One region of the Streptomyces sp. A5-4 genome, then DNA from elsewhere that is predicted to be linked to it. Evidence: riboswitches for the same ligand, from Rfam matches in the RefSeq annotation. Region 1 holds a riboswitch; each other region holds the start of a gene.

What was found. Region 1 has a riboswitch for cobalamin ahead of ACLLJJ_RS06975 (cobalamin biosynthesis protein). Riboswitches for the same ligand answer to the same signal wherever they lie in the genome.
Region 2: another riboswitch for cobalamin. It lies ahead of ACLLJJ_RS35270 (ABC transporter substrate-binding protein); the one in region 1 lies ahead of ACLLJJ_RS06975 (cobalamin biosynthesis protein).
Region 3: another riboswitch for cobalamin. It lies ahead of ACLLJJ_RS12295 (CbtB domain-containing protein); the one in region 1 lies ahead of ACLLJJ_RS06975 (cobalamin biosynthesis protein).
Region 4: another riboswitch for cobalamin. It lies ahead of ACLLJJ_RS27275 (ribonucleoside-diphosphate reductase subunit alpha); the one in region 1 lies ahead of ACLLJJ_RS06975 (cobalamin biosynthesis protein).

What each region holds. Positions count from the first base shown of each region.
Region 1 covers NZ_CP178591.1:1,502,341-1,510,146, forward strand. Annotated here, with positions in the region: gene ACLLJJ_RS06965 (inorganic phosphate transporter) at 1-985, shown strand, start outside; gene ACLLJJ_RS06970 (hypothetical protein) at 998-1,222, shown strand; cobalamin riboswitch at 1,348-1,492, shown strand; gene ACLLJJ_RS06975 (cobalamin biosynthesis protein) at 1,606-2,592, shown strand; gene ACLLJJ_RS06980 (cobyric acid synthase) at 2,601-4,133, shown strand; gene cobN (cobaltochelatase subunit CobN) at 4,130-7,806, shown strand, end outside.
Region 2 covers NZ_CP178591.1:7,505,619-7,513,424, reverse strand. Annotated here, with positions in the region: gene ACLLJJ_RS35300 (enoyl-CoA hydratase/isomerase family protein) at 1-954, shown strand, start outside; gene ACLLJJ_RS35295 (methyltransferase domain-containing protein) at 1,009-1,779, opposite strand; gene ACLLJJ_RS35290 (sensor histidine kinase) at 2,004-3,107, opposite strand; gene ACLLJJ_RS35285 (response regulator transcription factor) at 3,131-3,970, opposite strand; gene ACLLJJ_RS35280 (VOC family protein) at 4,091-4,483, shown strand; gene ACLLJJ_RS35275 (helix-turn-helix domain-containing protein) at 4,423-5,160, opposite strand; cobalamin riboswitch at 5,211-5,390, shown strand; gene ACLLJJ_RS35270 (ABC transporter substrate-binding protein) at 5,447-6,523, shown strand; gene ACLLJJ_RS35265 (FecCD family ABC transporter permease) at 6,529-7,578, shown strand; gene ACLLJJ_RS35260 (ABC transporter ATP-binding protein) at 7,575-7,806, shown strand, end outside.
Region 3 covers NZ_CP178591.1:2,690,354-2,698,159, reverse strand. Annotated here, with positions in the region: gene ACLLJJ_RS12305 (class F sortase) at 1-536, shown strand, start outside; gene ACLLJJ_RS12300 (CbtA family protein) at 598-1,371, opposite strand; gene ACLLJJ_RS12295 (CbtB domain-containing protein) at 1,389-1,607, opposite strand; cobalamin riboswitch at 1,641-1,768, opposite strand; gene ACLLJJ_RS12290 (glycoside hydrolase family 6 protein) at 2,246-3,271, shown strand; gene ACLLJJ_RS12285 (galactose oxidase-like domain-containing protein) at 3,345-5,279, opposite strand; gene ACLLJJ_RS12280 (glycosyltransferase family 2 protein) at 5,276-7,219, opposite strand; tRNA gene ACLLJJ_RS12275 (tRNA-Lys) at 7,655-7,728, opposite strand.
Region 4 covers NZ_CP178591.1:5,807,150-5,814,955, forward strand. Annotated here, with positions in the region: gene ACLLJJ_RS27245 (HD-GYP domain-containing protein) at 1-23, shown strand, start outside; gene ACLLJJ_RS27250 (tetratricopeptide repeat protein) at 130-1,110, shown strand; gene def (peptide deformylase) at 1,194-1,823, shown strand; gene ACLLJJ_RS27260 (helix-turn-helix domain-containing protein) at 1,887-2,855, opposite strand; gene ACLLJJ_RS27265 (hypothetical protein) at 2,948-3,178, shown strand; gene ACLLJJ_RS27270 (ribonucleotide-diphosphate reductase subunit beta) at 3,291-4,307, opposite strand; gene ACLLJJ_RS27275 (ribonucleoside-diphosphate reductase subunit alpha) at 4,307-6,694, opposite strand; cobalamin riboswitch at 6,834-6,956, opposite strand; gene ACLLJJ_RS27280 (YbdD/YjiX family protein) at 7,091-7,294, opposite strand; gene ACLLJJ_RS27285 (carbon starvation CstA family protein) at 7,291-7,806, opposite strand, start outside.

The DNA of each region.
Region 1 (7,806 bases):
GATCCTCTGGAACCTGCTGACCTGGCTGATCGGTCTGCCTTCCAGTTCCTCCCACGCACTCTTCGGCGGCCTCATCGGCGCCACCCTGATGTCGGTCGGCACCTCCGGTGTCAACGGCAGCGTCGTCCTCACCAAGATTCTGCTGCCCGCCGTTGCCGCGCCGATCGTCGCCGGTCTGGCCGCGCTGCTGGCCACCAGGCTGACGTACAAGCTCGCGAAGAAGACCGACGAGAAGGCCACCGCCAAGGGGTACCGGGCGGGCCAGATCGCCTCCGCCGGTCTGGTATCGCTGGCCCACGGCACCAACGACGCGCAGAAGACGATGGGCATCATCACCCTCGCCCTGGTCACCGGGAACGTCCTCGCCCCCGGCTCCAACCCGCCGCTGTGGGTCATCGTCTCGGCCGGTGTGGCGATCGCGCTGGGCACCTACCTGGGCGGCTGGCGCATCATCCGCACCATGGGCAAGGGCCTCACCGAGCTGCGTCCGCCGCAGGGCTTCGCCGCGCAGACCAGCGCCGCCACGGTCATCCTCGCCTCCTCGCACCTCGGTTTCTCCCTCTCCACCACCCAGGTCTGCTCCGGTTCCGTGATGGGCGCCGGCCTCGGCCGCAAGGGCGGCGTGGTCCGCTGGTCCACGGCGACCCGGATGTTCGTCGCCTGGGGCCTTACCCTGCCGGCCGCCGGTCTCGTCGCCGCGTGCGCCGAGTTCCTGACCAAGCAGGGCCCCTGGGGCATCGCCGCGGTCGCCGTGCTGCTCGTCGCGGGCTCCGGGATCATCTGGTCGCTCTCGCGCCGCCAGCCGGTCGACCACACCAATGTCACCGACGACGAACTCCACGAGCCTGCGGGCGTCGTGACCACCGCGATGGCGGCCGTCAGCCCGCCCCCCATCGGTGGCCCCGCCACCGCCGAGAGCCTGAAGACCACCATCCCGGCCCCGGCCGCGAGCGTCACCGAGCCGGCCCGCCCGGCCACGGTGTAAGGACGAATCAGCATGAAAATCGACTGGGTAGCTCTCGGCACCGTCTTCGGCGTGAGCCTTGTCGTCACCGTCGCGCTCGTGGGTCTGTTCACCCTCGGCATCGTCGGCCTGTCCAAGCGGGAAGCGGCCTCCGCGCAGGGCGGCGGAGCTGTCTCCCTGGCCCGTACCGGCGCGTACGCGTGCTTCGCGCTGTGCGCGGGCGCCGTGGCGTACGGCATCTTCCTGATCGTCGCCTGACCCCTGGGGCCCCACCCCCGGCGCCCCACCCGCCCCGCCCCGTGACAGGCCCCGCCCGGCCCGTCGCGGGGCGGTTCCTGTGTGCCCCAACACACTCTCCCGTCGCAGGTCAACAGCAAGTTGACGGCATTCGCGGCGCGTGGTGGACTGCCCGAGCCAATTTCGGCGGCAGGAGAGGAAGTCCGGTGCGAATCCGGCGCGGTCCCGCCACTGTCACCGGGGAGACACCCACCCCGGAAGCCAGGAACTCTCACCGCCGGTCACGTCGAACCAGGGCGCGGACCCTGAGTGAGGACATACCGTCATGCCCGGTCGCTCCCCCATACCTGTGATCAATCCAGTATGTACCAGGGCACTTCCAGGCGCTGCGGCCTGCTGACCCCGTGCGAGCCGATCGCATTTTTGCGTACGGCGCCACGGCCGGCCTGCTCGGCGACCTCGTTCTCGGCGATCCCCGCCGTGGACATCCGGTCGCCGCGTTCGGGCGGGCCGCGGGCGCGGTCGAGGCTGCCCTGTGGCGTGACCACCGCGGGTGGGGCGCGCTGCACGCGCTGGTGTGCGCCGGGGGCGCGACGGGGGCCGCCGCGCTGGCCGCGCACGCCGTGCGCCACCGTCCCGCCGCGGCCTTGGCGCTGACCGCCGCCGCCACCTGGGCCGTCGTCGGGGGGACCTCACTCGGCCGTGAGGCGCGGGCCATCGGCTGCGCCCTGGAGGCCGGGGACATCGATGTGGCCCGCGAGCGCCTCCCCCATCTGTGCGGTCGCGATCCGCAGTCGCTGGACGCCGCGCAGATCGCCCGCGCCGTCGTCGAGTCCGTCGCCGAGAACACCTCGGACGCGGTGGTCGGCGCACTCGTCTGGGGCGCGCTGGGCGGCGTACCCGGCCTGGTGGGTTTCCGCGCCGTGAACACGCTGGACGCCATGGTGGGCCACAAGTCGGCCAAGTACCTGCGGTACGGATGGGCCTCCGCGCGTCTCGACGACGTGGCGGGCTGGCCCGGAGCCCGGCTGACCTCCGTCCTCGCGGCCCTGGCCGGCGACGACACCCGAGGGGCGGTACGGGCCTGGCGCGCGGACGCGTCGAAGCACCCCAGCCCCAACGCGGGCCCGGTGGAGGCCTCCTTCGCGGGGGCCCTCGGTGTGCGGCTCGGCGGCACGCTCTCGTACGCGGGACGCGTCGAGCACCGGCCCGTGCTCAACCCAGCCGGGCGCCCCGTCGGCGCCGGGGACATCGAACGGGCGGCCCGGCTGTCCCGGCGGGTCGGCGCGCTGGCCCTGGCGACAGCCGTCGTGGGGCGTCTCGCCCTCGCCACGTCGCGCGCCGGAGGCAGCAGGAGCAGCAGGCCCCGTAACCCGAAGGGACGCGTATGAAAGACCAGTTGGGGGGCGGTCTGCTCGTCGCGGGGACCACCTCCGACGCCGGTAAGAGCGTCGTGACCGCCGGGATCTGCCGGTGGCTCGTACGCCAGGGTGTGAAGGTCGCCCCCTTCAAGGCGCAGAACATGTCGCTGAACTCCTTCGTCACCCGTGAGGGCGCGGAGATCGGCCGGGCCCAGGCCATGCAGGCCCAGGCGGCCCGCGTCGAGCCGACGGCGCTCATGAACCCGGTGCTGCTCAAGCCCGGCAGTGACCGCTCCAGCCAGGTCGTCGTGCTGGGGAGGGCGGTGGGTGAGATGAGCGCCCGCGGCTACCACGGGGGCAGGCAGGAATCGCTGCTCGGTGTCGTGACGGACTGCCTCAAGGAATTGCGCGGCACGTACGACGCGGTGATCTGCGAGGGCGCCGGCAGCCCCGCCGAGATCAATCTTCGGCGTACCGACATCGTCAACATGGGCGTCGCGCGGGCCGCGCGGTTCCCGGTGGTCGTCGTCGGCGACATCGACCGGGGCGGGGTGTTCGCCTCCTTCTTCGGTACGACCGCGCTGCTCTCCGCCGAGGACCAGAAGCTCGTCGCCGGCTACCTCGTCAACAAGTTCCGCGGCGATGTGTCGCTCCTCGAACCCGGCCTCGACATGCTGGAGGGGCTCACGGGACGGCGCACCTACGGGGTGCTGCCCTTCACCCACGGCCTGGGCATCGACGAGGAGGACGGACTGCGGGTGTCGATGCGTGGCGCCGTACGCGAGTCCGTCGTCGCACCGCCCGTCGGCGAGGACGTGTTGCGCGTCGCCGTGTGCGCGGTGCCCCTCATGTCGAACTTCACCGACGTGGACGCGCTGGCCGCCGAGCCGGGCGTCGTCGTGCGATTCGTGGACCGGGCCGAAGAGCTCGTCGACGCCGATCTGGTGATCGTGCCGGGGACGCGCGGGACAGTGCGCGCCCTGCGGTGGCTGCGCGAGCGCGGGCTCGCCGACGCCCTGGCCCGGCGGGCCGCCGAAGGCCGTCCCGTGCTCGGTATCTGTGGCGGCTACCAACTGCTGGGCCGGCACATCGAGGACCACGTCGAATCACGCGCGGGCTCCGTCGACGGTCTGGGGCTGCTCCCGCTGCGGGTGCGGTTCGCCGTCGAGAAGACCCTCGCGCGGCCCGTCGGCATCGCGCTGGGTGAGCCCGTCGAGGGCTACGAGATCCACCACGGCGTCGCCGAAGTCCTCGGTGGCGAAGGGTTCCTCACCGACGACCGGGGGCATGCCTTGGACGGCTGCCGGGCCGGCGCGGTCTGGGGCACCCACTGGCACGGGTCGTTGGAGAGCGACGCCTTCCGGCGCGCGTTCCTGCGCGAAGTCGCCACCGCCGCCGGGCGACGCTTCGTACCGGCACCCGACACCTCCTTCGAGGCGCTGCGCGAGGAGCAGCTCGACCGTCTCGGAGACCTCATCGAAGAACACGCGGACACGGACGCGCTGTTGCGACTGATCGAGTCGGGCGCGCCGGCAGGACTTCCCTTCATCGCACCTGGAGCGCCCGCATGAGTACCGTGCTGTTGTTGTCCACCGCCGATACGGATCTGCTGGCGGCACGCGCCTCCGGCGCCCCGTACCGGATCGGCAACCCGACCCGTATCGACGCGGTCCAGGAGCTGCCCGCGCTGATCGAGGGCGCCTCGGTGGCCGTCGTACGGCTGCTCGGCGGGAAGCGGGCCTGGGAGGACGGGCTCGCCGTCCTCAAGTCGTCCGGCATTCCGACGGTCCTGCTCGGCGGGGAGGCCGTGCCGGACGCCGAGTTGATGGCCGAGTCGACCGTGCACGCGGGCGCGGTCGCGCAGGCGCTGCGCTACCTCGTCGAGGGCGGTACGGGCAACCTGACCGAGCTGGCCGTCTTCCTCACCCAGGACGTCCTGCTCGGCGGGCACGGGCGCGCCGGGGACGCGCGGGAGCGGCGCAGCGCGGAGCCGCGGAAGATGCCCGAGTGGGGTGTGCACGGCGAGCGGGCGTGGGTCGAGGGCCGGCCTGCCGTCGGGGTGCTCTTCTACCGGGCGCACGAGCTGTCCGGGAACACCTCCTTCGTCGACGTCCTGTGCGAGCAGATCGAGGCTCAGGGGGCCAACGCGCTTCCGGTGTACTGCGGTTCGCTGCGCAGCGCCGACCCCGAGCTGTACACCGTGCTCGGCAGGACCGACGCCCTGGTCGCCACCGTCCTCGCGGCGGGCGGCACCCGGGCCAGTGACGCCTCGGCCGGCGGTGACGACGAGGCGTGGGACATCGGCGCGCTCGCGGACCTCGATGTGCCGGTGCTCCAGGGCCTCTGTCTGACGTCCTCGCGCGCGACCTGGGACGCGTCGGACGCCGCGCTGTCGCCGATGGACGCCGCGATGCAGGTCGCCATCCCCGAGTTCGACGGCCGGCTCATCACCGTGCCGTTCTCTTTCAAGGAGCAGGCCGAGGGCGACGTGCCGGTGTACGTCGCGGACCCCGAGCGGGCCGCCCGGGTCGCCGGGATCGCCGTGCGGCACGCCACGCTGGCCCACAAGCCGAACGCGGACAAGAAGCTCGCGATCGTCTTCACCGCGTACCCGACGAAGCACTCGCGGGTCGGCAACGCGGTCGGCCTGGACACGCCCGCCTCCGCGATCCGGGTCCTCGACGCCCTGCGCGACGCCGGTTACGGCGTGGACGGGCACCCCGACAACGGTGACGAGCTGATCCACCGGCTCATCAGCGCCGGTGGTCACGACGTGGAGTGGCTGACCGAGGAGCAGCTCGCCGCGGCCCCCGCGCGCGTGCCGCTCGCCGACTACCAGCAGTGGTTCGACAAGCTGCAGCCCGAGCTGCGCGACGGGATGCTGGAGCACTGGGGCGAGGCGCCCGGCCAGTTGTACATCGACGGGGACGACATCGTCCTGGCGTCCCTGCAGTTCGGCAATGTCGTCGTGATGATCCAGCCGCCGCGCGGCTTCGGCGAGAACCCGATCGCGATCTACCACGACCCCGACATGCCGCCCTCGCACCACTACATGGCGGCGTACCGGTGGCTCGAGACCGCGTCATCGGAAGGCGGCTTCGGTGCCGACGCGATCGTGCACATGGGCAAGCACGGCACGATGGAGTGGCTGCCCGGCAAGGGCCTCGGCCTGTCGTCCGGCTGCGGGCCGGACGCCGTCCTGGGTGATCTGCCGCTGATCTACCCGTTCATCGTCAACGACCCGGGCGAGGGCACCCAGGCCAAGCGCCGCGGCCATGCCACGGTCGTCGACCATCTCGTGCCGCCGATGGCGCGCGCGGACACCTACGGGGACCTCGCCAAGCTTGAGCAGTTGCTCGACGAGTACGCCCTGGTCAGCGATCTCGACCCGACGAAGGCGCCGGCGGTGCGGGCGCAGATCTGGACGCTGGTGACGGCGGCCCAGCTGCACCACGACCTGCATCTGGACGAGCAGCCGGACGACGCCGACTTCGACGCGTTCGTCATGCATGTCGACGGCTATCTGTGCGAGATCAAGGACGTGCAGATCCGTGACGGTCTGCACATCCTGGGCGGCGGCCCGGAGGCCGGGGCCCGGGTCAATCTGGTGCTGGCCGTGCTGCGTGCCTCGCAGGTGTGGGGCGGCAAGGCCAACGCGCTGCCCGGCCTGCGGGCCGCTCTCGCCGAGCACTTCGGTCTGGTCGAGAAGGAGTTGCTGGGCGAGCCCGGCGCGCCGGTGAAGGTGCCGGACGGGCTGAGTTCGCTGGTCGACGGGCCCGCGCGGTCCGCCGCCGACGCCGTCGATCTCCTTGAGCAGCTGTGCCGGCGGCTCGCGGAGGGCATGGAGGAGCGCGGCTGGGAGAAGTCCACCGCGGCGCCCCTGGTCCGTGAGGTGCTCGGGTTCGAACTCCCGGACGCCGTGGCCGTGCTGGGCTTCGCGTGCGACGAGGTCGTGCCGCGGCTGGCCCGTACGACCGACGAGATCACCAACATCCTGCACGCCCTGAAGGGCGGCTACGTACCCGCCGGCCCCTCAGGTTCGCCGACCCGCGGCCTGGTCAACGTCCTGCCGACGGGCCGCAATTTCTACTCCGTGGACCCCAAGGCGATTCCGTCGCGCCTGTCGTGGGAGGTCGGCCAGGCGCTGGCCGACTCGCTGGTGGCCCGCTATCTGGCCGACACCAGTGACTATCCCAAGTCGGTCGGCCTGACCGTGTGGGGTACGTCCGCGATGCGCACCCAGGGCGACGACATCGCGGAGATCCTGGCGCTGCTGGGCTGCCGTCCCGCGTGGGACGACGCCTCGCGCCGGGTCACCGGCTTCGAGATCGTGCCGCTGGAGGAGCTGGGCCGGCCGCGCATCGATGTGACCGTGCGCATCTCCGGCTTCTTCCGGGACGCCTTCCCGCACGTCATCGGGCTGATCGATGACGCGGTACGGGCCGTCGCCGAGCTGGACGAGCCCGCCGACCGCAACTTCGTCCGGGCGCACGCGGCCGAGGACGAGGCCGAGCACGGCGACCGCCGACGCGCCACCTCGCGCATCTTCGGCTCGAAGCCCGGCGCGTACGGGGCGGGCCTGCTCCCGCTGATCGACGCCAGGAACTGGCGCAGCGACGCCGACCTGGCCGAGGTGTACGCGGTGTGGGGCGGTTACGCCTATGGGCGGGGCCTCGACGGGCGGCAGGCGCGCGGGGACATGGAGACGGCGTTCCGCCGGATCGCGGTGGCCGCGAAGAACGTCGACACGCGTGAGCACGACCTGATGGACGCGGACGACTACTTCCAGTACCACGGCGGCATGGTCGCGATGGTGCGTCATCTGACGGGCGAGTCCCCCGAGGCGTACGTCGGTGACAGCGCGACGCCCGACCAGGTGAAGACCCGCACGCTGGGCGAGGAGACGCACCGGGTGTTCCGGGCCAGGGTCGTCAACCCGCGCTGGATGGCGGCGATGCGGCGGCACGGCTACAAGGGCGCCTTCGAGATGGCGGCCACCGTGGATTACCTCTTCGGGTACGACGCGACGGCGGGTGTGGTCGACGACTGGATGTACGAGAAGTTGTCGAGCGAGTACGTCTTCGACCCCGAGAACAGCGCCTTCATGCGCAAGTCCAACCCCTGGGCCCTGCGGGGCATCACGGAGCGGCTCCTGGAGGCCGCCGAGCGCGGGCTGTGGGCGGAGCCGGACGCGCGGACGCTGGAGCGGCTTCGTGCGACGTATCTGGAACTTGAGAGCGACCT
Region 2 (7,806 bases), 6.0 Mb from region 1:
ATCGAAGCGGCTCTCACCCGGTGGGAGCAGGACGACGACGTACGGACCGTGGTCATTTCCGGAGCCGGCGAGCGCGGGCTGTGCGCGGGCGGCGACATCCGCGCGATCTACGAGGACGCGCGCACCGGCGGCGCCGCGTCGGCGGCCTTCTGGCGCGACGAGTACCGGCTCAACGCCCGGATCGCCCGCTTCTCCAAGCCGTACGTCGCCCTCATGGACGGCATCGTCATGGGTGGCGGGGTGGGCGTATCGGCGCACGGCGACGTGCGGATCGTCACCGAACGCTCGAAGGTCGCCATGCCCGAGACCGGTATCGGCTTCGTCCCCGATGTCGGCGGTACGTATCTGTTGGGGCGGGCGCCGGGTGAGCTGGGCACCCATCTGGCCCTCACCGGGGCACCGGTGGGCGCGGCGGACGCACTGCTGTGCGGGCTCGCCGACCACTTCGTACCGGCCGGGCGGCTGGAGGAGTTCGGCGACGCGCTCGCCGGACTGGACGCCGCGGACGCGGTGGGCCGGTACGCGTCCGCCGCGCCCGAGGGGGAGCTGGCGGGGCACCGGGAGTGGATCGACGGCTGTTACGCGGCCGGATCGGTCGAGGAGATCGTCGAGCGGCTGCTCGACAGCGGCATTCGCGCCGCGAAGGAGGCCGCCGAGGTGATCCTCGCCAAGTCACCGACCGCGCTCAAGGTGACCCTCGCGGCGGTGCGCCGCACGCGGACGCTGGGCTCGCTGGAGGACGTACTGGACCAGGAGTACCGGATCTCGTACGCCGCTCTCTCCTCCCCCGACCTGGTGGAGGGCATCCGTGCGCAGGTCATCGACAAGGACCGCAGCCCGCGCTGGTCGCCCGCGGAGCTCGCGCGGGTGACGGACGCGGACGTGGCCCGGTTCTTCGAGCCGGCGGGCGACGGCGAGCTGGGGCTCGGCGCGGGAGCGGCCACTCTCCGCTGACATCGGCGGTGCGGGCAGGACGCCACCGGTGCCGGCGGTGCGGGGCCGCCCCCGTCAGGCCCGCGGCACGGGCTTGCGGGCCTCGATCAGGAAGCGGGTCGTGTGCGCCACGAAGGAGCCGTCGCGGCGGATCTGCTCGTCCAGTTGCCGCAGCCGGTCGCGGTACTGGTCGACCGTGAAGCCGGGGACCATCCAGATCACCTTGCGCAGGAAGTACACGACGGCGCCGATGTCGAAGAAGTCGGTGCGCAGGGTCTCGGGACGCAGGGTGACGACTTCGAGCCCGGCGGCCTCTGCCGCACGGCGGGCGTCGTCGGGGTGGCGGCCACGGCGGACCTCCTCGGGCTGCGGCCCCAGGAAGTACTCGACCACCTCGAAGACGCTGGCGGGGCCGACCTGCTGGGAGAAGTACGTACCGCCCGGACGCAGCACCCGCGCGATCTCGTCCCACCAGACGGTGACGGGGTGGCGGCTGGTCACCAGCTCGAAGGCGTCGGCGGCGAACGGCAGCGGCGGCTCGTCCGCGTCCGCGACGACGGCCGCGCCGAGCGGGTGCAGCAGCGCGGTGGCCTTGGCGACGTTGGGCGGCCAGGACTCGGTGGCCACCATCAGGGCGGGCAGCTCCGGCGCCCCGGCGAGGACTTCGCCGCCGCCGGTCTGGATGTCCAACGCGGCGGACACGCGGGCCAGCCGCTCGCCCATCGCGCGTTGATAGCCCCAGGAGGGGCGCTGCTCGGTGGCGCGGCCGTCGAGCCAGGAGAAGTCCCATCCGTCGACGGGGGCGGCTGCGGCCTCGGCCACCAGGTCGTCAAAGCTTCGTGACATACCTTGATCTTCGCGGCGAACGGGGCGGGGCGCGAGCGAATATCGTGCGGGCCGGCCGGGGCGGCCCTGCGGTGCTGCCCCTGCCCGCCCCTGCCCGCTGTGCCATTCCGGGGGCCGGCCCCCGGGCTCTCTGCGGGCGTGTCCGCGCGCGCCGGATGAGGGTTTCGGGAGGGGCGGGGACCGGCCCTACAGGGCCTCCGACCGGCCCGCCCGCCCGCCCGCGCTCAGTGTTCCGCCGCCGGGAGCGTCACCTCGAAACGGCAGCCCCCCACCACGTTCCGCACATCCGCGCGCCCCGCATGCGCCTCCACGATGCCCCGGACGATGGCCAGCCCCAGCCCCGCCCCCGCCGGCGGCGTCCGCGCCTCCGTCCCGCGCCAGCCCGTGTCGAAGACCCGCGGCAGGTCCTGCTCCGGGATGCCCCCGCAGCCGTCGGTGACGGAGAGTACGACGGTGTCCGTACCCGGCTCCCCCCGCCGCGCGGCGACCGCGACCGTCCCGTCGGCCGGGGTTCTGCGGATCGCGTTGACCAGCAGGTTCGCCAGGACGCGGGTCATTTCCTTGCCGTCCACCTCGACGGGCAGCGGCTCGACGCCGTCACCGACGAGGCGCACGCCGAGCTCTCGGGCCAGTGGGTCCGCGCCCGCGAGGGCGTCGCCGACCAGGTCGTACAGGGACATCCGGCTCGGGCTGAGGGCGAGCGCGCCCGCGTGGATGCGGGACAGCTCGAACAGGTCGCCGACCATGGAGTTCATGCGGTCGACCTCGGTGCGGATCTGCCGGTAGTAACGCTCGGGATCGGCGACCAGGCCGTCTTCGAGCGCCTCGGACATGGCGCGCAGGCCGGCCAGTGGCGTACGCAGATCGTGCGAGATCCACGCGACGAGCTCGCGCCGCGAAGTCTCCAACGCCCGCTCCCGCTCCCTCGATGCGCCCAGCTTCACACTGGTGGCGGCCAACTCCCTTCCCAGTGCGTCCAGTTCGGCAGTGGCCGCGCGGGCGGGCGCGGCGAAGCTGCCACCGTCGCCGAACGAACGGGCCGCCAGGGTGAGGGCGTTGCTGCGGGCCGCCACCCAGCGACCGAGGATCAGCGCGGTGGCGAGGGAGACCACCGCGGCCATCGCGATAACCGTGGTGACCACGCCGAGGTCGTGCCGGTTGAGGAACATCGCCCAGGCGACGGAGAGGGTCCCGGCGAGCATGGCGGTGACCGCGACGGCGGCGATGACGGTCAGCGAGACCACCACCGAGCGGTGCCGCAGCAGGCGCAGCGCGAGCGCCCCAAGGAGTCCGGCGGCCGCGGCGCCGAGGAAGGCGAAGGCGGCCATGATCAGCAGTGCGCGCACGGCGGTCAGCCCTCTTCCTTCCGGGGCACGTCTGCCGCCGTCCGGGGCAGACCTTCCGGAAGGCCTTCAAGGTCCGCGCACACGGCCCCCGGAAGCCCTTCAGGGTCCGCGTGTGCGGCCTCCAGTGGCCCGTCCGGGTCCGCGGGTACGTCGAACCGGTACCCCACGCCCCACACCGTCCGGATCAGCCGCGGCCTCGCCGGATCGTCCTCGATCTTGCCGCGCAGCCGCCGCACATGAACGGTGACGGTGGACAGATCGCCGAACTCCCAGCCCCACACCTCCCGCATCAGCTGCTCGCGCCCGCACACCTGGCCCGGACGCCGCAGCAGATACGCGAGCAGGTCGAACTCCCGCAGGGTCAGCGCCAGGTCATGGCCGTCCCGGGTGACGCGGCGGGCCCGGGGGTCCAGGTCGATCCCGGCGGCCCGCAGCCGCGGTCCCTCCCGGCCGTCGGCCGACCGGCCGCGGCGCAGCACGGATTCGACCCGGAGCACCAGTTCGCGCGGGCTGAAGGGCTTGGTGACGTAGTCGTCCGCCCCTATTTCCAGGCCGAGGATCCGGTCGTCCTCGTCGCCCCGCGCGGTCAGCATGATCACCGGCACGGGGCCACGGGCGCGCAGTACGCGGCACACCTCCAGGCCGTCCATGCCGGGCAGCATCAGATCAAGGACCACCAGGTCGGGCCACCGCTCGGCCGCCGCCCGCAGTGCGGCGGGCCCGTCGGCGGCCCGGACCACGGCGAAGCCGGCCCGGTCGAGATAGCGGGCGACGACCTCGGAAACCGTCGGGTCGTCGTCGACGACCAGGACATGCACATCGCTGCCGTGCCGCTGGTTCTCCATACCGCCACCGTAGGCCGCCCACCAGGGGCGACCACCTTCCTGGGGCCTTACGAATCCATGACGTCCATGACGTCCGTTTCCTTCAAGAGTCGCGCGCGCCTCCCCGCCTACGGTGAATCCATGACTCCACGACTCGATGCGATCGGCCTGATCGTCGCCGACATGGCCGCCTCTCTCGCCTTCTACCGCAAGCTCGGCCTCGATGTTCCGGCCGAGGCCGACTCCCGGCCGCACGCCGAGGCGACCCTGCCCGGCGGTATGCGTGTCCTGTGGGACACCGAGGAGTCCGTTGCCTCCTTCGACCCGGGCTGGACCCGGCCGCAGGCAGGTGAGCGGCTCGGTCTCGCGTTCCTGTGCGACAGCCCGGCCGAGGTCGACGCGACGTACAGCACCTTGATCACGGCGGGATACGAGAGCCACCTCAAACCCTGGGACGCCGTCTGGGGGCAGCGCTACGCGGTGGTGCTGGACCCCGACGGCTGCGGCGTCTCGCTGTTCGCCAACGCCACGTAGGCGCCGAGGGTCAGCCCGGCCAGGTCACGCATCTCGCGGGAGAGATGGGCCTGGTCGGCGCAGCCCGCGGCGATCGCCGCGTCGGCGTACGTCGAGCCGCCACGTACCAGCGCCAGCGCGCGCTGCAGCCGCAGGACCCGGGCCAGCGTCTTGGGCCCGTACCCGAAGGCGGCCAGCGAGCGGCGGTGCAACTGACGGGCGCCCAGGCCCACGGCGTCGGCGGTCGCGGCGACCGTACGGCCCGCGTTCAGCTGCCCGGCGACGGCGCGCAGGACGGGATCGGGCGGCCCGGTGTCCGCGGCAAGGCGCAGCACCAGGTCCTCCAGGGCGGCGGCCGGGTCCGGGGCGCCGGCGATCCGGGCGGCACGGGCACGGACCGTGGCGCCGGGCCACAGATCGGCCAGCTCCACCCGCCGGTCGCGCAACTCGTGCGCCGGTATCCCGAGGATCGCGGGCCCGGCGCCGGGTGCGAACCGTACGCCGGCGTACGCGGCGCCGGGCTTGTCGCCCCCGGGGTGGGCGTGGGTGTCGGGGCCGGCGACGAGCAGCCTGCCCTCGGACCAGAGCAGGTCCATGCATCCGTCGGGCAGCACGGGGTGTGCGACGGCGGGGGCCGGTGGCGCGGTGTGCGTCCACACGACGGCGCCGTCGAGCCTCGATGCCCACTCGGCGTACATACCGTCCAGGTTAGGCGCGCCTCCCGGGCCGGGGAAGGTCAAGATCGCTGTGGTAGCTTGCGGCTGCCAGTCGAACCCACATTTGGGTCAGGGAATCCGGTGCGAATCCGGAACTGACGCGCAGCGGTGAGGGCGACGGGCGCGGTATCGGCCACTGGACGAGCAGTCCGGGAAGGCGCCGCGTCCGGACGACCCCGAGTCCGAAGACCTGCTGGCAGCCCCGGCCGCACACCCGCTGACCGGGGTGCGACGACCGACAGGCTCCGCGACCGGGCCTCAGACGGAAATGGCTCCTGTGCTGCCTTCCCCTCCTGCCCGCCCCGCCTTTCACCGGGCCCTGGCCGCGGGTCTGCTCTCTCTTGTGCTCGGCGTGCTGACTGCCTGCGGTGCGGGTTCGACGAACACCTCGTCCGACTCGGGCAAGTCCGGCCGGGACGGTTCCGGGTATCCCAGGACCTTCAAGAACTGCGGCCGCGAGGTGACGATCGAGAGCCCGCCCGAGCACGCCGTCTCGCTCGATCAGGGGTCCACCGAGATCCTGCTGTCCCTGGGGCTCGGCGACCGGCTGGCCGGTTCGGCCACCTGGACCGACCCGGTGCTCAAGGAACTCGCGGCGGAAAACGCCAAGGTGCCGCGGCTCGCGGAGAACAGGCCCTCCTTCGAGCGGGTGCTCGCCGAGGAACCCGACTTCGTCTCCGCCTCGTTCGTCTTCACGTTCGGTGAGGGCGGTGTCGCCCCGCGCGCCGACTTCGAGAAGCTCGGTGTGCCCACATATCTCTCGCCCGCCGACTGCGAGAAGTCCAACACGGGCGACGGCGACGGTTCGCGCGGCGAGCCGCTGACGATGGAGAGCGTGTACGGCGAGATCCGCGACCTCGCCCGCGTCTTCGACGTGGAGGAGCGCGGCGAGAAGCTCATCGGTGACCTCAAGGGACGCTACGCCACGGCCGCCAAGGGCGTCGATGCCGGGGACACCACGCTGCTCTACTGGTTCGCGAACTCCGACTCCCCCTACATGGCGGGCTGTTGTGGTGCGCCCGGAGTGGTCACCGAGGCGCTCGGTGCGAAGAACGTCTTCGACGACACCCATGACGAATGGCCCCAGATCAACTGGGAGAACGTGGCCGACCGCGACCCCGACGTGCTCGTCGTCGGTGATCTGACCCGCCGGAGCGAGAGCGCGGAGACGGCCGCCGCGAAGATCAAGTTCCTGGAGACCAATCCGGTCACCCGGCACATGACCGCGGTGCGGAAGAAGCGGTACGTCCTGCTGAGCGGACAGGCCATGAACCCCTCGATCCGTACGATCGAGGGCGTCGAGAAGGTCGGCGCCGCACTGCGTACGTACGGACTCGCTGGTTGAGCGCGGTGAGCGAGGACGGCGCGCGGAGGACCCGCCCCGCCCTGCGAGTGGGCGGGGCGCTGTTCTGGGTGGGCGGACTGGCCCTGCTCCTCGCCTCCATCGCCGTCGCGATCACTTTCGGCCCCGCCGACATCGAGGTCTCCGACGTCTGGGCCGTGGTCGCCGACCGGGCGGGCTGGGGCCACTCCCGGCTTTCGCCGATCCGCGAAGGCATCGTCTGGGAGCTGCGGCTGCCGCGGACCCTGCTCGCCGCGGTGTGCGGCGCGGGCCTGGGGGTGTGCGGGGCCGTGCTGCAGTCGTTGCTGCGCAATCCGCTCGCCGACCCCTTTGTCCTCGGGGTCTCCTCCGGCGCGTCCACCGGCGCGGTCCTGGTGGTGATCCTCGGCGTCGGCGGCGGCCTGGTGTCGCTGTCGGCCGGTGCGTTCCTCGGTGCGCTGTGCGCCTTCGGGCTCGTCCTGGTGCTGGGTTACGCCTCGGGCGGGACGACGGACCGGGTGCTGCTCGCCGGGGTGGCCGCCATGCAGCTCTTCTCGGCGCTCACCTCCTTCGTCGTCATCTCGTCGGCCGACGCCGAGCAGACCCGTGGCGTGCTGTTCTGGCTGCTGGGCTCGCTCGCCAACGCCTCGTGGGCCGACGTCTGGCTGTGCGCCGCGGTGCTGGCCGTGGTGCTGGTGGTGTGCGGCGCCAAGGCGACGGCGCTCGACGCGTTCGCCTTCGGCGAGGAGGCCGCGGCGTCGCTCGGGGTCTCCGTCGGCCGGACCCGGCTGCTGCTGCTCGCCGCGACGGCGCTGCTCACGGCGACGCTGGTCAGTACGTCGGGGGCCATCGGGTTCGTCGGCCTGGTGCTGCCGCACGCGGCCCGCGCGATCGTCGGTACCGGTCACCGTCGACTGCTTCCGGCGACCGCGCTGGCCGGCGCGGTGTTCCTGGTGTGGATCGACACGGTGGCGCGCACCGTCCTGGATCCGCAGGAGCTGCCGGTGGGCGTCATGACGTCACTGATCGGCGTGCCGGCCTTTGTCGTCATCCTCTACCGGGGCCGGAGGCTGCGATGAGTCTGCGTGCTGCGAGCGTGTCGTGGCGGACCGGCGAGGCGCTGATCGTCGACGGGGTGTCCCTGGACGCCGCCCCGGGGTCGACCGTGGGACTCCTCGGGCCGAACGGTTCGGGCAAGTCGACGCTGCTGCGGCTGCTGGCCGGGGTGAGGCCCACGTCGTCGGGCGTGGTGTCGCTGGACGGCGTACCGCTCGGGGAGCTGAGCCGCAGGGACGTGGCGCGCCGGG
Region 3 (7,806 bases), 1.2 Mb from region 1:
TGGCCGCGGTCGGCCGCCCGCTGGGGGTGCCGCTGCCCCCCGCGCACGAGCCGCAGAAGGGCGCGCGTCCGCAACGCGTCGACGTGCCCTCGATAGGTGTGACGGCGCCCGTCGTGGAGAGCGGCCTCGACGCGTCCGGCGCCGTCGACCCCCCGCCGTACGACCGGCCGTCCACGGTCGGCTGGTACGGCAGCGGCACCCGGCCGGGCGCCGCGGGCGTGGCCCTGCTCGTCGGCCATGTCGACACGGAGAGCAAACCGGCCGTGTTCTACGGCCTGAGCGCCACCCGCCCCGGCGAGCTGATCCGGGTGACGGGCACCGACGGCTCGGAGCTGGAGTTCACCGTCGACGACGTCCAGGTCTTCACCCGCGAACGCTTCGACCCCCAGAAGGTGTACGGCCCCCGCCAGAGCGACCGGGCGGAACTGCGCCTGATCACCTGCGGGGGCACGTACGACAAGACGGCCCGCACCTACACGGCGAACGTGGTGGTGTCGGCCTACCTGACGGGGACGGGCAGCACCGGCAGGAGCTGACCGGGCCCGCGCGGCAGAGCCGGCGGGGAACTGGCGGCGACCGCCGGGGAGAGCCGGCCGGTTACGCCGTCACTCCCGCGGCCGGAGCCGTCGCCGCGGGCGCGCTGCGGGCAGCCGCCCGCAGACCGAGCGCGCCGAACACGCCGGCGAACACCGCCCACAGCAGGGCGTGCGAGGCCAGCGAGAGCACCCGGAAGTCCCACAGCAGCGTCGCCGCCACCGGAACCTCGTCCGGGTTGCCCGGCAGTGCGAAGAGGACCGCCAGGGTCGCGACCGCGGTGACGGCCACCGCGACCTGGCGCACCGGCACCGACCGGTCGGCGAGGCGTACGTACACCTGCCAGGCCAGCAGCATGCCGAGGATGCCGATCACGACGGCGGCCAGCCACAGCGACTGGCGATCGGTGACCGTGCCGGAGTCGCCGACGCCCGGCGGGTTGGCCGGGTAGCGCAGTCCGGGCAGCAGGGAGACGGCCACGAAGGCCGCCGAGCAGAAGACCAGGGCGCGTGACCACGGGCGGTCGCCCGGGGCGGTACGCCGGTTGATCAGCGCGTAGGCGACGGCGAAGAGCACGCCGAGCGCGAGGCCGGCGACCACCGCGGTGACCACCAGGCCGACATGCTGGGTGGTGCGGGTGAACAGTTCCTCGTGGTGCGCGACGGCCGTGCCGGCCGCTTCGTGCGCGTGCTCCTTGGCGGAGCGTGCCTCTTCGAGGCGTATCGCGCGGTCCATCAGCGGCTCGGCCAGGAGCAGCGAGAAGAGCCCGGCGGCAAGGCCGGCCACCCCGCCCGCCGCCAGAGAGCGTCCGAGCAGGGGGAGTACAGGTGTGGACATGGTGCTTACGGTCCCGATCAGTGGCAAGGGGCACCGAAGAGGTGCCGGCCGTCGTGCGAGAACTCGTGCAGGTAGTCGCCGGTCGCGGAGACAACGGTTCCGTTGTCCATGAAGACGGCGTAGAGCGCGACCAGGGCGATGATCGCCGCGGCGGCCAGGATCAGCCAGTCGCGGGTGCTGGTCGCGGCGGACGCTCCCGCTGCGGTGTCGGTGTGCGGCGCGATGTGCGAGGACATGCCGGTGAACCTCCTTCTGGGGTTTCCACGCCCCATGGCAGGAGAACGACGGGTCAGTTCCTGGCTTCCGTGCGGGCGCCGAGGCTGCCCGTACGGTCACAGTGGCGGGACCGCCCCGGAATGGCACCGGGTTCCTGTCCACCGTCGTCTCATTGTGTGGAGTTGTCATCGGGAGAGTCCCAGCCTTGGCCGGACACTGTCAACAGGGCCGAAGGGCGGCAGGCCGCCGATCGGCCCCCGGACACGGGCTACCTGGCCCGGTCGACGGCGTGCTCCCCCCGGAGCCGCCGACCGGGCTGATCCTCGACCGTCGGCGCACGGACTGCGGGAGAAGTCCGGCGCCGATGCGGGAGGCACAGAGAAATCGGGGGAGACTGGGGCCGGGGACTTGGGCCTGTACTCGCCACTCTAGAACGGACGCACGGATGTTCCTAGGGGCCGATTGACGCCAAGTCACGGCTCTGTGGCCCACGGTGCGCCATGGGTGCCCGCGGTCCGTACGCGCCGTAACAGCTGTCCCACGGAGCGCGGAGAGCTCCTGGCGCTGTGTACGTGTGTGTCAGGATGGTTTCGACCGGTTGTGTCCGGGGAGGCGCCGGGGGGTCCTCACACATTTCAGGTGCACCAAGGGGGAGTGGATGTACGGCAGTTACAGCGGCCGTCGGCGTGTGGGTGTCCGGATTGCCGCGGTGGCGGCGGTGGGGACCGCGCTGCTGTTGACGGGCTGTTCCTCGTCGGACGGTGACGGCGGGTCGAAGCAGGATCCTGTGAAGCAGCAGCCCAAGGGCAGCGATCCGTACTGGGTCAATCCGGAAGGAAACGCCGCCAAGCAGGTCTCCACGTACGCCAAGGACGGCGACGACGACAAGGCCGACCAGATCAGGAAGATCGCCGAGCAGCCCGTCGGCGAGTGGATCGGGCCGGAGAACGCCGAGGCGGAGGCCAAGGGCTTCACCGAGGCGGCGGCCAAGGCCGACCGGGACGCGCTGCTGGTCCTCTACAACATTCCGCACCGCGACTGCGGGCAGTTCTCCAAGGGCGGAGCCGCCGACGGCGACGCCTACCGCGGCTGGGTCGACCAGGTGGCCAAGGGCATCGGCGACCGCCGTGCCACGGTGATCCTGGAGCCGGACGCGCTGCTGCACCTGGTGGACGGCTGCACGCCACAGGAGTTCCACGAGGAGCGCTTCGACCTGCTCAAGGGCGCCGTCGAGCGGCTGAAGCAGCAGCCCGGGACCAAGGTGTACCTGGACGCGGGCAACGCGGGCTGGCAGTCGCCCGACGCGCTCTTCGACCCGCTCCAGCGGGCGGGCATAGCGCAGGCGGACGGGTTCTCGGTCAATGTCTCCAACTTCCAGAGCACGAGGACGAGCGCGGACTTCGGCAAGAAGCTCTCGCAGAAGATCGGCAACAAGCCCTTCGTGATCGACACCAGCCGCAACGGCAACGGGCCGTACACCGAGGGCGACCCCAAGGAGAACTGGTGCAACCCGCCCGGTCGCGCGCTCGGTGAGCCGCCGACCACCAGGACGGGCGACGACCTGGTCGACGCCTATCTGTGGGTGAAGCGCCCCGGCGAGTCCGACGGGGACTGCAAGGGCGCCCCGACGGCGGGCAAGTGGTACCCGGAGTACGCGCTCGAACTGGTCCGCAACACGAAGTAGCGGACCGCGCACATACGAAGTGGGGGGCGCCCGGCCGGGCGCCCCCCACTCGCTGTCCCAGCCGGTCCCGGGGCTACGGGACCTCGATCCAGATGCCCTTGGACGGGGTGCCCCGGTCGTCCGTGACGAACAGCATGTAGTAGCCGGACGGCACCAGCGCCCGGTTCTTCGGCACGGTGACCGAGATGCCGTCCTTCGTCTTCTTCAGGTCCAGCGCGACGGTGCGCTGGTCGGTGTCGGTGACATGGGTGACCGCGCTCGGCCGCATCAGCTTGGCGTCCTTGATGGCCGTGGCTTGCGCGGACTTGAACGTCGCCGTCCCGCCGCGCCGCACGGTCTTGGGCCCACCGGTGAGCGCCGGCCGCGCGTCCCTGAACAGGTACGGCGGGGTGTAGATCTCGACGCGCTGCTCGAAGACGCCGGGCCTGGTGTTGGCCTTGTCGGAGTAGAGCGAGTCGGAGCCGAAGATCATGACGCGTCCGTCGGGCAGCAGCAGCGAGCCCGAGTGGTAGTTGCGGCCCACCGCCGGGTCGGCCACCCTGCGGTACTTGTCGGCCTTGGGGTCGTACATCCGTGCTTCCAGCACGTCGGAGCCGCCGCGGCCCCGGTAGTCGTGCGAGCCGCCGGTGACCAGGACGCTGTCGTCGGGCAGCAGCGAGGCGCTCGGGTAGCGGGTGCCCTCGGCGAGCGAATCGCCGTCCTTGAAGCGCGGGTTGGGCTGCTTCAGGTCGACCAGCCGGGACTTCTCGCTGGACTTCTCGGACTCGCCGACCCCGCCGCCGCCGATGACCATGAACTTCTCGTCCTGGGCGGGAGGCAGCCGGACGGTGGCCGAGGTCTCCATCCTGTCCGGGTCGCTCAGGCCGGGGATCTTCTTGAACTTATTGGTCGCCAGGTCCCACACGCCGGGCTCGCGGCCCTCGTCGGCGGGCCCGTAGCCGGCGTTGGAGCCCGAGTAGAAGAGCTTGCCGTTGTTCATCAGGAAGATCGCCGGGTACGTCGGGAACTTCCGGATGACGCCGCTGTACTCCCACTTTTTGGTCTCGGGGTCGTAGACCTCGTCCTTGCCGGGGACGATCTGCCCGATCTCGTCCAGGCCGGACAGCGAGAGGACCTTGCCGTCCTTGAGCGTGGTCAGCGTCGGGTACCAGCGGGCCTCGTTCATCGGGTCGACGGTGATGTACTTCTCGGCGACCGGATCGAACTCGTAGGCCTCCTTGATGCCCTGGAAGTCCTTCTTGTCGAGCGCGAGCTTCTGGGCGATGCCGTAGACATTCTTGGCGTCGGTGCCCTTGAGGCCGTGGATGCGGTAGTTGTCCTCGGTGCCCGACTCGAACTTCTTGCCCGAGGCCCTGGCCTCGACATAGATCCGGCCGAGCCCCGCCTCCGTGCGCAGGAACCGGCCGGTCCGCGGGTCGAAGATCTTCTTGGCCTTCTCCACCAGGACCGGGTCCTTGGAGACGTACGTCCTGCCGTTCTTCTTGCCGGTGAAGATCGTGCCCGCGGGCAGCGTCTTGGGCGCGTCCGGGTCCTCGTTGTGGATGACCATCAGGCCGCCGGCCTTGGAGACGTCGCCCTGGAGCTTCTCGTAGCGCTTGGTGCCGCCCGCCACCAGGAGTTTGCCGTCGGGCAGTTGGGTGTGCCCGGCGCAGAACATGTCCTTGGGGGTGGGGATCATCCTGTACTTGTTGGTCTCGGGGTCCCACAGCACCGACTCGAACTTCTTGGCGTCGAAGTTCTTCTGGTTGTTGCCCGAGCCCGCGATCAGCAGCACCTTGCCGGTGTGCAGCAGGGCGGCGTGGATCGTGTTGATCCGGAACTCGGAGGGTATGTCCAGGAAGTCCCAGTGGCCGTTGGCGGCCTGGTACTCGGGCTTGTTGATCTTGTAGTCGTGGTACTGGTCGGAGCCGAAGCGGTAGAGCGCGGGCCCGTTCATCCCCGCCAGAGCTACCACCACCGCCGCACCGATCGCCAGGCGACGGGTGCGGCGGCTGGGTCGGTAGTTCATTTCTTACGTCCCCCAAGGGCGATCTGTATGGTCTGGTCGTTCGCTGCCCAAGTGGGCTTGTGCTGCGGCGGATGGGCCTCCGGCGGGGGACCGGCCGAGGGCTGCGCGGAGGGGGGTGTCGAGGACGGCGGCGCGGCGCGCCCGCGCTTCTTGTCCCGACGCATGCCGAGGCGCCAGGCGATGATCGGCGCCGCGGTGATCAGCAGGGCCAGCGTGGCCCAGGTGATCATCGCGGGGTGGTTGTGCCCGAAGTAGAAGGAGGAGCCGAGGGATCCGCCGAAGATCAGGATGAAGAACAGGTGGATGCGGAAGGTGCCGAACAGCGTGTCCGGACTGGACGAATCGCCCTTGGGCGTCACCACGAAGCTGGACTTGCGGCGCAGCGCGGCGTCGAGCAGCGAGCGCGCGTAGATCGGCGCGGAGAGCGCGGACATCGCCATGCCGGCCAGACCGCCGGAGCCCTCGGGCTCGTGCGGCGAGACATTGTGGCGGCGGTTCCAGATGTAGAGGCCGATCTGGAGCGCGGAGGCGTTGCCGTAGAGCATCATCCAGATCGCCGGGTCGATCTGCACACCCGATGCGCCCATGCCCAGGAACAGGGCGCAGCTGAGCGCCGCGAGGATCCAGTTCATGGCGGACATGGGGTAGAAGATGATCATCATCGTGTAGTTGAAGAGCTTGCCCGCGGGGAGCGTGCCGAAGCCTCGCCAGTACTGCTTGAGGATCGTCTCGTACGTACCGCGCGACCAGCGCAGCTGCTGGGTGAAGAAGTCGGTCCAGGCGGTCGGGCCCTCGCCGACGGCCAGCACGTCCGGGGTGTACACCGAGCGCCACTTGTTGCCCGTCGCCGGGTTCTTGGCGCGGTGGATCTCGAAGCCGGTGGCCATGTCCTCGGTGATCGAGTCGTACAGGCCGCCGATCTGCTTGAGCGTCCTGATGCGTACGGCGTTGCTGGTGCCGACGAACATCGGGGCGCCGTAGCGGTTGCCCGCGCGCTGGATCAGGGCGTGGAAGAGGAACTGCTGCGACTCGGCGGCCTTGGTCACGAAAGTGTCGTAGTTGCCGTAGACCTGCGGGCCGATGACGAAGCCGATGTCCGGGTCGCGGAAGTAGCCGAGCATCCGCTCCAGGTAGTTCGGCAGGGGCACGTGGTCGGTGTCCACCGAGGCGAAGATGTCGTAGTCGTCACCGTGCGCGTCGAGCCAGGCGTTGTAGTTGCCGTGCTTCGTCTTCGCGCGGTGCGGGCCCTTGGGCTGGTTCCACCTCGCGATGCCCTTGCGGGAGAAGTGGTGCACCCCGAGGCGCGCGCAGACGTCCTTGACGGCGGGGTCGTCGCCCTCGTCCAGCAGCCAGACGTGCATCAGCCCGCGGTGCCGGATCCTGACCGCGGCCTCCAGCGTCTTCGTCACCATCTCCAGCGGTTCCTTGCCGGGCACGAAGGAGGTGAGGAAGGCGACCTTGGTGCCGGACTCGGGCACCACGGGCACGGGGTCGCGGGCGACCAGGGTCGCGTGTGCGTTCGACAGGACGTTCATCGTGCGGAAGAGCTCGATCAGGCCGATCGAGACCAGCATGACGATGTCGAGGATCAGCAGCGTGTCGTTCTTCAGGTTCGGGTCGCGCTCGGTCCAGTGCGCGGGCTGCATCAGCCAGACGAAGAGCCCCAGCGAGAGCAGCGGCGCCGCGCCCAGGAGCAGGGCGGCGCGTATCCGGTGCGGCTCCTGGGAGAGCAGGGAGCGGTACTGGACCTTGTACGGCTTGGTCGCGTCCGGCTGGGTCAGCGGACCCGCGAGTCTGCTGTAGTGCTCGTAGTCGTATCGCGGCAGCGCCTTCTTGGCGCGCATGCGTGACCCTGGCGGCTTGAGCTGCGGGGGTACCCGAAGCTGAGCCGTCCGGGAAGGGTCGTTGTTGTGCCGGGCGCCGGATGGCGTCGACGTCATGAGTCATCCCCCCGCACGCATGCTGGCTGCGTGTTTCGTCGGTCGCTTCGCCCGACGCCGGTCCCCCTCGACCAACTCGGACGTGTGATTGGCCTGCCGTCATCCCTACAGACATAGGACGACAACCTTCCGGTTGCATGATGCCCGTCTCTATATCCGTTCATCAAAGGGGCCCCCACCCCTGTGTATTGACGGTCCCGCGTGGCTTCCCGAGTCTCCGGCCGCGTCCTCAACCGCTCGAACCGCGCGTCTCATGGGAGCCATTGGCTTCAGGACAGGGTCCACGACCCCCGCTGTGATCGCAAGGGTGATACAAGCTGTTTACCGGTCAAATCAGAGCTTTGGGACCGGGCTGTGACCTGGGCGCCATGAGAATGGAGTGGCTGGAAACGACTGGAGTCCCCTCACGCGAGGTGAGGGGACTCCAGTGCCGCGTGCGCCGTCAGGGACTCGAACCCCCGACCCGCTGATTAAGAGTCAGCTGCTCTAACCAACTGAGCTAACGGCGCGTGCCGACCTCTAGAACTTTACCCGAAGGGAGGCGATGCCCCGAACCAGCCGCGCCGTTTATGTCCTTTTAATTATCA
Region 4 (7,806 bases), 4.3 Mb from region 1:
TGACCCCGTCCTCACCTGGGTAACCCATGGGTAATGAGCGGCCCTCCGACAGGGCATGGTTGGATGCGAAGAAGAGCAAGAAATGGGTGTCCGGGGGTACGGGCCTTCAGCGACCGGCAGGCGGGAATCGTGAGGATCTTCGGGAAGGTACGGCATCGACCCTCCGCTTCGTGGCGGCAGGCCACCGACCGCGCGTTCACGCTGATCGGCGACGGTCGGTACGAGGACGCGGGGGCGCTGCTGACGCGCGCGGCCGACCTCGAACCCTGGCTGTCCGAGTCGTGGTTCAACCTGGCACTGCTGCACAAGTTCCGGCACGACTGGGAACAGGCGCGGGCGGCAGGGCTGCGCGCCGTCGCGCTCCTCGACCAAGAGACCGGCGCCCCCGACTGGTGGAACGTCGGAATCGCGGCCACCGCCCTGCAGGACTGGCCGCTCGCGCGCCGCGCCTGGCAGGCGTACGGGCTGAAGGTGCCCGGGGAGCCCACCGAGAGCGGCGAGCCGGTGGGCATGGAGCTCGGCAGCGCCGCCGTCCGGCTGTCGCCCGAGGGCGAGGCCGAGGTGGTGTGGGGCCGCAGGCTCGACCCGGCGCGCATCGAGGTTCTGTCGATCCCGCTGCCTTCGTCCGGGCGGCGCTGGGGCGAGGTGGTCCTGCACGACGGCGTACCGCACGGCGCGCGCGTCACCTCCGCGGGCCCCTCCTTCCCCGTCTTCGACGAGATCGAGCTGTGGGCGCCCTCGCCCGTCCCGACCTGGGTGGTCCTTCTGGAGGCCGCCACCGAGGCGGACCGGGACGCCCTGGAACGGCTGGCGGCCGACGCGGGCTTCGCCGCCGAGGACTGGTCCTCGTCCGTACGGCTGCTGTGCCGGGCCTGCTCCGAGTCGCAGATGCCCAGCGACGAGGGCGACGGCGAGCACCTCGACCCGCACGACCACAGTGAGCCGGGCCACCCCGGGCCGCTCGGCCACCGCACGGCGGGCGAGCTGTGGGTGCCGGAGCGCGAGTGCGGTCTGGCGGCGCCGGACGGGCTGGTCCGCGGGCTGCTCGACGGGTGGGTGGCGGACAGTCCCGACAGCCGTGAGTGGCGGGACCTCGAAGAGGTCTGCTGAAGTCTGGCCGTAGGCTGTACGCGCAGCGGATTCGGGTATGCGGATTCGGGTATTTCTGGTTTTGAGGAAGGCGTACGGCGGACATGTCGCAGCAGGAGACGGACCAGCAGGTCGACGACGGGTTCGTCGTGGACACCGAAGAGACGGCAGAGCGCGAGGAGGCGTACCGCGAGCGCGGCACCGCCCGCCCCATCACCGTCGTCGGGAACCCGGTCCTCCACAAGGAGTGCAGGGACGTCACCGAGTTCGACGACAAGCTCGCCGCGCTGATCGACGACATGTTCGCCAGCCAGCGGGCGGCCGAGGGTGTCGGCCTGGCCGCCAACCAGATCGGCGTCGACCTCAAGGTCTTCGTCTACGACTGCCCGGACGACGAGGGCGACCGCCACGTCGGTGTGGTCGTCAACCCGGTACTCGAAGAGCTCCCGCAGGACCAGCGCCGGCTCGAAGAGGCCAACGAGGGCTGCCTGTCCGTCCCCACGGCCTACGCCGAGCTGGCCCGCCCCGACTACGCGGTGGTGCACGGCCAGGACGCCCAGGGCAACGCGATCAAGGTGCGCGGCACCGGTTACTTCGCCCGCTGCCTCCAGCACGAGACGGACCACCTCTACGGCTACCTGTACATCGACAGGCTGTCGAAGCGGGACCGCAAGGACGCGCTGCGGCAGATGGAAGAGGGCACGGCCCGCTACCCGATCGTCGAGAACGCCTGACGCGTACGTGATCGACGAAGGGCCCCGCACCGATGGTGCGGGGCCCTTCGCGTACGCGGGGGCTCAGGCGGCCCGTACCGGCCCCCGGAAGGTGCGCCGGTACGCGTTCGGGGTCGTCCCCAGCGAACGCATGAACTGGTGGCGCAGCGCGGCGGCGTTGCCGAAGCCGGTGCGGCCCGCGACGGCGTCCACCGTGTCGTCCGTCGCCTCCAGCAACTCCTGGGCCCGCAGCACCCGCTGGCGCAGCAGCCAGCGGTACGGCGTGGTCCCGGTCTCCTGGAGGAAGCGCCGCGCGAAGGTCCTGGCGGACATGTGGGCGCGCTCGGCCAGCTGCTCGACGGTCAGCTCCAGGTCCAGGTGCCGCTCCATCCAGGCCAGCACCTCACCCACGGTGTCGCACCGCGCGTGCGTCAGCGGACGCTCGATGTACTGCGCCTGCCCGCCGTCGCGGTGCGGCGGTACCACCATGCGGCGGGCGACGGTGTTGGCGACCTCCGGGCCGTGCTCCTGGCGCAGGAGGTGCAGGCAGGCGTCGATGCCCGCCGCGGTGCCTGCCGAGGTGATGACGGGCCCGTCGTCGATGTACAGCACGTCGGGCTCGACCCGGGCCAGCGGGTGGCGCCGGGACAGCTCGGCGGTGTGCCGCCAGTGGGTGGTGCAGCGGCGCCCGTCCAGCAGTCCGGCGGCCCCGAGCACGAACGCGCCCGAGCACACGCTGAGCACCCGCGCCCCCCGGTCGACGGCCCGGCGCAGCGCGTCGAGCATCGGCTCGGGGTAGACGCCGGCCTCGCAGTGCTGGTCGGCCGGGATGGCGATGAGGTCGGCGCTGTCCAGCCGGTCGAGGCCGTGCGGCACGGAAATGGTGAAGGCGCCGGAACGGGTGGGCAACGTCCCCGGTTCGGCGGCGCACACCGCGAAATCGTAGACCGGAAGCCCTTGATCGCTCCGGTCGATCCCGAACACCTCGCACACCACGCCCAGTTCGAACGGGTTGACTCCGTCGATCAGCGCCACGGCCACGTTTTTCAGCATGTCTCCAGTGTGCCCCCACCGTGGCAGTAATGCGAGGTTCCATGGCAGTCCTGCCACTCACTTTTTTCGGCGGGGAGCACCAGAGTGGAGGCATGGAAACAGTCCTGAACTACCTCGTGGTCCTCGTCATCTTCGTGCTCCTGACCCTTCCGTCCTTCATCGGGCACGCGAGGGAGCGCCGCATCGACCGACAGCTCCGCCAGGCGGAACGCGGCACCGGCGCCCACGCACCGACGGCCCTGCGGGCGGTCCCCGGGTCCGCTTCCCGGTCGCGGGCCGACTGGGCCCTGGCGGGAGGTTCCGCCGGCCGTGACGCCGAGTGACGGGCGTGAAACGCAGACAGGGCTGCCCCCGGTTCGTACCGGAGGCAGCCCTGAAGCATGTGGAGCCCATGAAGACCGGGAAGGTCCGCGAGGCCCGGAGGCCCCCGAAGGCCTAGAAGTCGTCGTCGAATCCGACCGAGCCCTCGACCGCGGTCTGGTACGCCGACGGGCGGCGCTCGAAGAAGTTCGTCAGCTCCTGCACACCCTGCAGCTCCATGAAGGAGAACGGGTTCTCCGAGCCGTACACCGGGGCGAGGCCCAGGCGCTGGAGGCGCTGGTCGGCGACGCACTGGAGGTACTCGCGCATCGACTCGGTGTTCATGCCCGGCAGGCCCTCGCCGCACAGATCCTGGCCGAACTGGAGCTCCGCCTCGACGGCCTCCTTGATCATGTCGGTGATCTGCTGACCCAGCTCGTCGTCGAAGAGGTCCGGCTCCTCCTTGCGCACGGTGTCGACGAACGCGAACGCGGCGTCCATGTGGCAGGTCTCGTCACGGAACACCCAGTTGGTGCCGGTCGCCAGCCCGTGCAGCAGACCCCGCGAACGGAACCAGTACACGTACGCGAAGGCGCCGTAGAAGAACAGCCCCTCGATGCACGCCGCGAAGCAGATCAGGTTGAGCAGGAAGCGACGGCGGTCCGCCTTCGACTCCAGCCGGTCGATCTTCTCGACCGAGTCCATCCACTTGAAGCAGAACTGCGCCTTCTCGCGGATGGAGGGGATCTCCTCGACCGCGTCGAAAGCGGCGGCCCGGTCGTCCGGGTCGGGCAGGTAGGTGTCCAGGAGCGTCAGATAGAACTGGACGTGCACGGCCTCCTCGAAGAGCTGGCGGCTCAAGTACAGCCGCGCCTCGGGGGAGTTGATGTGCTTGTAGAGCGTCAGCACCAGGTTGTTGGAGACGATCGAGTCGCCCGTCGCGAAGAACGCGACCAGTCGGCCGATCATGTGCTGCTCGCCGGGGGAGAGCTTCGCGAGGTCGCTGATGTCCGAGTGGAGGTCGACTTCCTCGACCGACCAGGTGTTCTTGATCGCGTCGCGGTAGCGCTCGTAGAAGTCCGGGTAGCGCATGGGACGCAGCGTGAGTTCGAAGCCCGGGTCGAGGAGGTTCTTGGTGGCGTTGGTGGACATTACTGGCAGGCCTCGCAGGACTCGGGGTTTTCCAGGGAGCAGGCGATGGCGTCCTCGTCGGGAGCCGTCGCGGTGGCCACTTGCTGGACGGGGATGGGGGCGGCGACCGCGGCGCCGCCGGAGCCGGCCGCCCGCGCGATGCGCGTCGCCGGGCGCGAGCGCAGGTAGTACGTCGTCTTCAGCCCCTTCTTCCAGGCGTACGCGTACATCGAGCTGAGCTTCCCGATGGTCGGCGTCTCCAGGAAGAGGTTCAGCGACTGGCTCTGGTCGAGGTACGGCGTACGGGCGGCGGCCATGTCGATCAGACCGCGCTGCGGGATCTCCCACGCCGTGCGGTACAGCTCACGCACCTCCGCCGGGATCCAGCTGAAGCCCTGCACCGATCCGCTGGACTCGCGCAGCGCCTCGCGGGACTGCGCGTCCCAGACGCCGAGCTTCTTGAGCTCCTCCACCAAGTAGGCGTTGACCTGGAGGAATTCACCACTGAGCGTCTCGCGCTTGAAGAGGTTGGAGACCTGTGGCTCGATGCACTCGTACACGCCCGCGATGGACGCGATGGTCGCGGTCGGCGCGATCGCGAGGAGCAGGGAGTTGCGCATGCCGCTCTTCGCGATACGGGCGCGCAGCGCCTCCCAGCGCTCCGGCCAGGTGACCTCGACGCCGTAGTGGTCGGGGTGCAGGACACCGCGCGCGGTGCGGGTCTTCTCCCAGGCGGGCAGCGGGCCGTTGCGCTCGGCGAGCTCGCAGGAGGCCTCGTACGCCGCGAGCATGATCCGCTCGGCGATACGGGTGGACAGCGCCTGCGCCTCGGGGGAGCCGAACGGCAGCTTCAGCTGGAAGAAGACGTCCTGCAGACCCATCGCGCCCAGGCCCACCGGGCGCCACTTGGCGTTGGAGCGGCCGGCCTGCTCGGTCGGGTAGAAGTTGATGTCGACGACGCGGTCGAGGAAGGTCACCGCGGTACGGACGGTCTCGTCGAGACGCTCCCAGTCCATCTCGCCCGAGGCCAGCACGAACGAACCGAGGTTCACCGAGCCGAGGTTGCACACGGCGGTCTCGCCGTCGTCCGTCACCTCCAGGATCTCCGTGCACAGGTTCGACGAGTGCACCACGGAGCCGGGCTCGGCGGTCTGGTTCGCCGTACGGTTCGACGCGTCCTTGAAGGTCATCCAGCCGTTGCCGGTCTGCGCGAGGGTGCGCATCATCCGGCCGTACAGCTGGCGCGCGGGGATCGTCGTACGGGCCAGGCCGTCCGCCTCGGCCTTGCGGTACGCCGCGTCGAACGCGTCGCCCCACAGGTCGACCAGCTCGGGCACGTCGACCGGCGAGAACAGCGACCAGTCGGTGTCCGCGTCCACCCGGCGCATGAACTCGTCGGGGATCCAGTGCGCGAGGTTCAGGTTGTGCGTACGCCGCGCCTCCTCGCCCGTGTTGTCGCGCAGCTCCAGGAACTCCTCGATGTCCGCGTGCCACGTCTCCAGGTAGACGCAGGCCGCGCCCTTGCGCCGGCCGCCCTGGTTGACGGCGGCGACCGAGGAGTCGAGGGTGCGCAGGAACGGGACGATGCCGTTGGAGTGCCCGTTGGTGCCGCGGATCAGCGAACCGCGGGCGCGGATGCGCGAGTACGAGAGGCCGATGCCACCCGCGTGCTTCGAGAGGCGGGCGACCTCGTGGTACCGGCCGTAGATCGAGTCGAGCTCGTCCAGCGGAGAGTCGAGGAGGTAGCAGGAGGACATCTGCGGGTGGCGCGTACCGGAGTTGAAGAGCGTCGGCGAGGACGGCAGGTAGTCCAGGCGGCTCATCAGCCGGTACAGCGCGGCGACCTCGTCCAGGGCGCGGACCGAGTCGTCCTCGGCGAGGCCGGACGCCACCCGGAGCATGAAGTGCTGCGGGGTCTCGATCACCTGACGGGTGATCGGGTGGCGCAGCAGGTAGCGGCTGTAGACGGTCCGCAGGCCGAAGTAGCCGAAACGGTCGTCGGCCGTCCTGTCGATCAGCGCGTCGAGCCGCGGAGCGTGCAGCGCCACGAAGTTGGCGGCGCGGTCCGCGATCAGGCCCTCGCGGTGCCCCACGCCGACCGAGTCGGAGAAGGTGTGGACGCCCTGCGTCGCCGCCTCGTCCCGGATCGTGCGGGTCAGCAGCCGGGCCGCGAGGCGGGAGTACGCCGGGTCCTCGGAGATCAGGCCGGCGGCGGCGTCGGTGGCGAGAGCACGCAACTCGGCCGCGTCAGAACCGGCGTTCCGGCCGCGCAGCGCGGCCGCGGCGACTCTGCCGGGGTCGGTGTCGGGCAGATCGGCGGTGAGGTCCGTCAGGGTCCGCAGCAACTCTGTGCCGGGTCCTTCGGTCGTCACCGTGGCAGAAGCCGGATCGACTGGCGCGATGGTCACGGGGTGCTCTCCCTCGCTCGGCTCGGGGCCGGCGGGGGAGGGGGCGCACGGGCACACCTCACCCCCGAAAGGGCGGCACACCGCATTGCGTCCACCGGCCCAACCGCGAGGCCCGGACGTATCGGCATCCGGGTCGGTCGAACCGGATGCACCGTCGGCAGGTCTCGGACTCCTGGGTGCGCGAAAGCGCACCAATCACACCGTTGCGGGACAGTTCCGGATTCGCACCGGATTTCCCTGCGGCGACAGCGAGCACGAGCATACATGTGGGGGCCGGGGGATGCCGCACCCCCCAGATGTTGTGTCGCGGGTGTTGCGGCTTCGGTTCTGTGTACGACAACGGGCCGCCGCATCCCGGCGGATGCGACGGCCCGTGCGATCACTGGGCGGAGAGCCTCAGCAGCAGCGGAAGCCCTCCCGGGGATCCGCCTCGCGGGCGTCCGTACGACTGTGTTCGAACTCCCGTCGGCTCATGACGAGGGCCTGCGGGTCGCGGGATCTCGCGTGCTCCGCATACCGGTCGTAGGCGGATTCGCCGGTCAATTCGCGGACGTACCAGCGGATCCGGCCCGCCACGCGGCGTACGTCCGAGAGGGTCATTCCCGGCTCCCCGTTCCGACGCTCGCGGCGTCGTCCTTGCGCATGCCGCCCTCGGGGCCGAGGCCGGCCGCCACGAGCTCGGCCTTCTCCTCCTTGGTGGCGAGGAGCGAGGCGGGCGCGACGAGGCGGGACTCGACGTACGGGGTCTCGCTGAGCTTGACGCTCGCGGGGTCGCGGATCGCCTTGACGCAGACCCGCGTGGCCTCGACGAGCACCACGATGATGAGGATGGCGAAGAACGCGGACAGCACGCCGTCGACCGTGGAGTTGGTGACGACCGTGTGCATGTCGCCGACGGTCTTGGCGGGTGCGATCGCCTCGCCGGCCTCGATGCCCGCCTGGTACTTGTCGCGCTGGGCGAAGAAGCCCACCTTGGGATCGGCGGAGAAGATCTTCTGCCAGCTGGCGGTCAGGGTGACCGCGACGTCCCACAGCAGTGGCACGGCGGTGACCCAGGCCCACTTGAGCCGCCCGGACTTGACGAGCAGCGTGGTGCAGACGGCGAGGGCGAC